2 regions of the Bacillus sp. PK5-006 genome follow, and region 2 is predicted to be linked to the other one. Evidence: predicted binding sites of a transcription regulator. Region 2 holds the regulator's gene; the other holds the start of a gene.
The links. The regulator CtsR, encoded in region 2, represses protease genes until heat stress. The targets are predictions, from matches to a motif close to ATGGTCAATAAAGGTCAAACA.
Positions count from the first base shown of each region.

Region 1 (3,416 bases), 710 kb from region 2:
ATATAGAAGAAACGGCTGTTTCTTTACAAATCATTATAGTAGAATGAGTGGGTGAAGAAATCATAGAGAGAGATGGAGCTGTTTTGATGAAAACGATTTGTGTGTTTGCTGGTTCGAATCCAGGTGTAAATGATGTCTATAAACAAAAGGCTGTAGAGCTGGGTGCTTATATGGCGAAGCAGGGCATTCGTCTTGTTTACGGCGGATCGCGTATTGGGTTAATGGGCGCGATTGCCGATGAGGTCATGAGACATGGCGGGCAAGTGATCGGGGTCATGCCTAAGGGGCTTTTTAGAGGAGAAGTCGTGCATCAAGAGCTGACAGAGCTAATTGAGGTAACAGGCATGCATGAACGAAAAGCAAAAATGAGCGAGCTGGCCGATGGGTTTATTGCGATGCCAGGCGGCTTTGGTACATATGAAGAATTATTTGAGGTGCTGTGCTGGGCACAAATCGGCATCCATCAAAAGCCAATTGGATTGTATCAAGTAAATGACTACTTCAATCCACTCATAGACATGGTGAAATTCAGTGTACAGGAAGGTTTTTCGAATGAATCACACCTTCAATTGTTACATGCTTCGAGTGAACCGGAGGAATTAATCACGCAGATGGCTTCTTATCAAACACCGTCTCTTCAGCAGAAATGGACGGAGCTGTCTTAAAGTATATGTCAATCACAAAAAACCGTCTGTTCAAGGAACAGACGGTTTGTGTTGTGGTCATTATTTTTGGTCTTCTGTATTACGGGTCAAGACTTTGTCAATGAGTCCGTATTGAAGTGCTTCTTCCGCTGTTTTGAAGTTGTCACGATCTGTATCGCGCTCAATGACTTCAATTGGCTGACCAGTACGTTCAGCAAGTACTTGGTTCAGTTTATCGCGTAAAGAAAGGATTCGTTTTGCCGCAATTTCAATTTCTGTTGCTTGACCTTGGGCACCGCCGAGTGGTTGGTGAATCATGACTTCACTGTTTGGAAGAGCATAACGCTTACCTTTTTCTCCAGCAGCAAGCAGGAACGCACCCATAGATGCAGCCATACCAATACAAATAGTTGATACCTTTGGTTTAATAAATTGCATCGTATCGTAAATGGCCATACCAGCTGTGATTGAACCGCCAGGGCTGTTAATGTAGATAGAAATATCTTTTTCTGGATCTTCAGCTTCCAAGAAAAGCAGCTGTGACACGATGGAGTTGGCAACATTGTCATCGATCGCAGAACCAAGCATGATAATACGGTCTTTTAAAAGACGAGAATAAATGTCGTAAGCTCTTTCCCCACGATTTGTTTGCTCAATGACTGTAGGTATTAAATTCATAATGTTCCTCCTTCACCTTTTAGGTAAGTATGTAATTCAATGATACATTTTTGGTCAATAAAGGTCAAACAAAACGCTGACCTAAATTCAAATACCCCTATCCATTTTCCCCAAAATCATTCTACTTCAAACCATCATATTAGTGTATGAATACAAAGTAAGAAAATACATCATTAAGGCGAATGATTAATCATTGCTTTCTTGCAGCATTTCCCTTATAATTTGATATGCTGACGTTCAAAAAACATATCGTGCGCTCGTAGCTCAGTTGGATAGAGCGGTGGTTTCCGGTACCACGTCTGCCGGGGGTTCGAATCCCTCCGAGCGCGTATCTGACCTTGCTTACGATAGACAATGGTCTCACGAAACCCTCTCCTTTGGAGAGGGTTTTTTCGTTCCGCTATATGTATGATTCACTTTTAAAACTTTTCATCTATGAATGGTTATTTATGCTATAATTAATAATCATTCTCAATTAAAGGTGGTTTCGTAAGTGAAAAAAATGATCTGGCTGGTCAGTCTGCTGGCACTGCTGTTAGTGGCATGCGGGCAGAAAGAGAATAAAGAGCAAGCAGCAAGTACGCGTACATATACAACGGAAACGGGTGAAAAGATCACCATTCCTGCCAAACCGAAGCGGATTGTTGTGTTAACAGCGCAGCTTGGGAACTTTAAAAAGTTAGGTGTGACACCTGTTGGCATGACGGATGTTTATCCTAAATCATCATTTTTAGATGAAACAGGTGTGAAGCGGGTACCGATCGAAAATGTGGAGGCGATTGCAAAGCTGAAGCCTGATTTGATCATTGCTTATTCACAAACCGAACAGATTGAAAAATATAAAAAGATTGCCAAAACGATCACGTTTACGACAAGTAAACACAGCTTCAAAGAAATGCATATTGAAATTGGAAAGATTCTTGGAAAAGAAGCGTTAGCGAAAAAACAAATACGAGAAATGGATGAGAAGCTGAAGAAAGACGGGGAAGAAGTGAAAGCGAAAATTGGTGATGACAAGACATTCTCCATTATGGATGTCCAGCCAAAGCAAGTGTACTTATTTGGTACAGACTTTGGCCGCGGCGGGGAAGTCATCTATCAAGGCTATGGATTCAGCTTGCCTGAAAAGGCAGAAAAGGCACTTCCAAAGGAAGGTTATCTCGGGATTTCACTAGAAGAGATGAATGAGTATACAGGGGACTATTTACTTGTACCAACAAAGGATGGAAAAGAGCCAAATCTTGATATTACGAAAAGCGGTGTATGGAAGAAAAATCAAGCGGTGAAGCAAGGACATGTCCTGTACTACTCAATCAAGGAATTTATCTATGCAGATCCAATCTCCATTGAAAAACAATCTGCTGCATTTAAAAAAATGCTGCTCAAATCATAATGTGAAAAAGACAAAGTGCTCATTAGGAGACTTTGTCTTTTTTCATGCCGCTTCATCATGAAATACTGGACGTAAGACTCATTTCTTCCCTTCTCAGGCGTATTTGTTGAGCCGGCTTGCTGTATATGATTAACATGGAAGGGAATTGACAATGAGGAGGGATTTCTTGTGGCGAAGATTTTATTGATTACGTTTCCAGCTGAAGGACATGTGAACCCTATGTTAGGAATGATCAAAGCATGGGCGGATCGAGGCGATGAAGTGCATGCGGTCACAACTGTACATTATGAGGAACGGATCAAACGCTTAGGCGCTCACGTACATATACATCCAGACTATATTCGGACATTACATGTGGAAGAAGGAGATTTAGATTCTATGCAGCCGTTCTTTCATGCCATGCTGCAAACATCCTATGATATTTTAGAGGTGGTGGAAACACTTTCCGAGAAGCATTCATTTGATTTGGTTTACTTTGATATGTTTGGGGCAGGGGAGCTTGTTCGAGATTACTTGCACATTCCGAGCATTGGGTCCAACCCATCTTTTGTGCTGCAAGAGGCGCATTTTGATACACCGCTATACAGAAAGGATGAGAAAGCCGATCATCTGTTAGAAAAAATACAAGAGCGTTTTGGCGTTCAGCCAACGCGTTTGATGCAATTTATGAAAAATCGTGGAGAACTGAATATCGTCTATAC
Region 1 covers NZ_CP096414.1:607,649-611,064, forward strand. Annotated here, with positions in the region: gene M1D84_RS03005 (LOG family protein) at 87-665, shown strand; gene clpP (ATP-dependent Clp endopeptidase proteolytic subunit ClpP) at 726-1,322, opposite strand; tRNA gene M1D84_RS03015 (tRNA-Arg) at 1,576-1,651, shown strand; gene M1D84_RS03020 (ABC transporter substrate-binding protein) at 1,825-2,715, shown strand; gene M1D84_RS03025 (macrolide family glycosyltransferase) at 2,884-3,416, shown strand, end outside.
Region 1: clpP (ATP-dependent Clp endopeptidase proteolytic subunit ClpP) is a predicted target of CtsR. The motif match lies at 1,373-1,393, and genes of this name have one in related genera.

Region 2 (3,416 bases):
CTTGTTCAATGAGCTGAGCGGTCACACTATTCAAGTCATCTACAATGTCTTCTTCTGATTGACCAAGTGTCATTTGATTTGATATTTGAAAGATGTTTCCTATTGCTTCGCTGCCCTCACCATAAATTCCTCTGACCACAAGACCTAATTGATTAATGGCCGGAATAATCCGATTCATTTGTCTTGTGAGCGCTAATGCTGGTAAATGCATCATGACCGAAGCCCTAATACCTGTACCTACATTGGTCGGACAGCTTGTTAAGTATCCTCGCTTTTCAGAAAACGCATAATCCACTTGCTCTTCAATCCAGTCATCTACCTGATTAGCCGCTTTTAGTGCATTGGCTAGCTGAAAACCTGGGAATAAGCATTGGATTCGAATATGGTCTTCTTCATTCAGCATCACACTGATTTCTTCATTTTCAGAAAGCAAACAGCCGCCAAATCTTGATTCAGCTAAATTGGGGCTAATCAAATGCTTTTCAACAAGTACCCTCTTTGCTAAAGGCTGCGTTTCATTCATTCGAATCAGAACAAAGTTTCCAATGTCCTTCACTTCCTGGCTAGCAAACTTTTGTTCGAATTGCTGGAGAACAGCTTCAGCTTCAGCTTGAGAAAACTGAGTTGGGAAACGAACATGCTCTAGATTGCGAGCTAGCCGGATACGACTGCTTAAAACAATGTCACTTTCTGGTCCTTTTTGTTTCATCCACTGACTTAGAGCGTCTTGAATAAAATGCTGGAGCGACATGTCGTTAATCTCCCTCCCTCTGCTGAGATTGCTCATGCTCTAATGCACGAATTTGATCTCGAACTTCCGCTGCCTTTTCGAACTCTTCTTGTTCAATCAGCTGCTTCAGCTCTTGCTGCATTAACTCAAGTTTCCGGCGAACATGCAGGCTGCCGGCAATTCGTTTTGGGACTTTTCCATTATGGACTGTATTTCCACTATGGACTTTCCTTAAAACAGGGTTCAGATACTGATCAAATGTACGATAGCATTCTGCACAGCCAAATCGGCCTGTTTTTCTGAACTGCTGAAAGGTTAAGCCACACTTAGGACATTGATCCACTTCTTTCGCTTCTTGAAAAATAGACGAGCCCTTGTTAGCACTTGTGGTGAAGCTAGGATCAATATTCAATAAGCCTGATAATAAGTTGTGAATCGAGAAACCTTGGTTTCCACTCATAGCATATGAATCACTGTTTTCTTTTGCACATTGTTCACATATGTGCATTTCTTGTTTTTCTCCATTTATAACTTTCGTAAAGTGAAAAGTGGCTGGTCTCTCATTACATTCTTGACAAATCAATCTTTTCACCCGCTTTACTTTAATTTCAGAGCATTTAACATCGCTTTCATCATCCGAGCACGCAGTTCATCACGTTCAGGTAAATCAATATGCAATACAGAACGGTCCATGACACTAATCATCATCTTAGCTTCTCTTTCAGATAAAATGTTATTTTCAACAAGACGCATGATGATATGATCAGATGCAGCCTGTGATAAACGATGATATATTTGGGAAATAATGTTGTTCAATAAGTCGACTTCATCATTCATTTTGACTTTAATGATGCGGATATAGCCACCGCCGCCACGCTTACTTTCAACGATATAGCCTCTCTCGCTCGTAAAGCGTGTATTGATAACATAGTTAATTTGTGAAGGTACGCATTGAAATTTATCTGCAATTTCATTGCGCTTAATTTCTAATATTTCTCGACCGTTCTGATCCAAGACTTCCTTCAAATACTGCTCGATGATATCAGAAATATTTTGTGCCACTCCGCCTCCTCCTCCATTGACTTTGACTATATTTGACTTTAATCTTACTATAAATTTTTTCGATCGATTTTTCAAGATAATCGCTCAACTAACAATATTATTTCCACATTTATATGGTATCAAACCTCTCAAAAACACAAAAAAGACCAGTTCCGACTGGAACTGATCCTTATAGAAGCTTGGCGGCGTCCTACTCTCACAGGGGGAAACCCCCAACTACCATCGGCGCTGAAGAGCTTAACTTCCGTGTTCGGTATGGGAACGGGTGTGACCTCTTCGCTATCGCCACCAAACCTGATGGAGAGAATGTTCTCTCAAAACTAGATAACAATGTTCATGCTTCACATTAGAATATAGGTTAAGTCCTCGATCTATTAGTATCTGTCAGCTCCACGTGTCACCACGCTTCCACCTCAGACCTATCAACCTGATCATCTTTCAGGGATCTTACTTCCTTGCGGAATGGGAAATCTCATCTTGAGGGGGGCTTCATGCTTAGATGCTTTCAGCACTTATCCCGTCCGCACATAGCTACCCAGCGATGCCCTTGGCAGAACAACTGGTACACCAGCGGTGCGTCCATCCCGGTCCTCTCGTACTAAGGACAGCTCCTCTCAAATTTCCTGCGCCCGCGACGGATAGGGACCGAACTGTCTCACGACGTTCTGAACCCAGCTCGCGTACCGCTTTAATGGGCGAACAGCCCAACCCTTGGGACCGACTACAGCCCCAGGATGCGATGAGCCGACATCGAGGTGCCAAACCTCCCCGTCGATGTGGACTCTTGGGGGAGATAAGCCTGTTATCCCCGGGGTAGCTTTTATCCGTTGAGCGATGGCCCTTCCATGCGGAACCACCGGATCACTAAGCCCGACTTTCGTCCCTGCTCGACTTGTAGGTCTCGCAGTCAAGCTCCCTTGTGCCTTTACACTCTGCGAATGATTTCCAACCATTCTGAGGGAACCTTTGGGCGCCTCCGTTACATTTTAGGAGGCGACCGCCCCAGTCAAACTGCCCACCTGACACTGTCTCCCTGCCCGATAAGGGCAGCGGGTTAGAAGGTCAATACAGCCAGGGTAGTATCCCACCGATGCCTCCACCGAAGCTAGCGCTCCGGTTTCCAAGGCTCCTACCTATCCTGTACAAGCTGTACCAACATTCAATATCAGGCTGCAGTAAAGCTCCACGGGGTCTTTCCGTCCTGTCGCGGGTAACCTGCATCTTCACAGGTACTATAATTTCACCGAGTCTCTCGTTGAGACAGTGCCCAGATCGTTGCGCCTTTCGTGCGGGTCGGAACTTACCCGACAAGGAATTTCGCTACCTTAGGACCGTTATAGTTACGGCCGCCGTTTACTGGGGCTTCAATTCGCACCTTCGCTTACGCTAAGCGCTCCTCTTAACCTTCCAGCACCGGGCAGGCGTCAGCCCCTATACTTCGCCTTACGGCTTCGCAGAGACCTGTGTTTTTGCTAAACAGTCGCCTGGGCCTATTCACTGCGGCTTCTCGGGGCTTTAACACCCTAAGAAGCACCCCTTCTCCCGAAGTTACGGGGTCATTTTGCCGAGTTCCTTAACGAGAGTTCTCTCGATCACCTTAGGATTCTCTCCTCGCCTACCTGTG
Region 2 covers NZ_CP096414.1:3,630,437-3,633,852, forward strand. Annotated here, with positions in the region: gene M1D84_RS18500 (protein arginine kinase) at 1-751, opposite strand, end outside; gene M1D84_RS18505 (UvrB/UvrC motif-containing protein) at 756-1,313, opposite strand; gene M1D84_RS18510 (CtsR family transcriptional regulator) at 1,328-1,792, opposite strand; rRNA gene rrf (5S ribosomal RNA) at 1,970-2,085, opposite strand; rRNA gene M1D84_RS18520 (23S ribosomal RNA) at 2,147-3,416, opposite strand, start outside.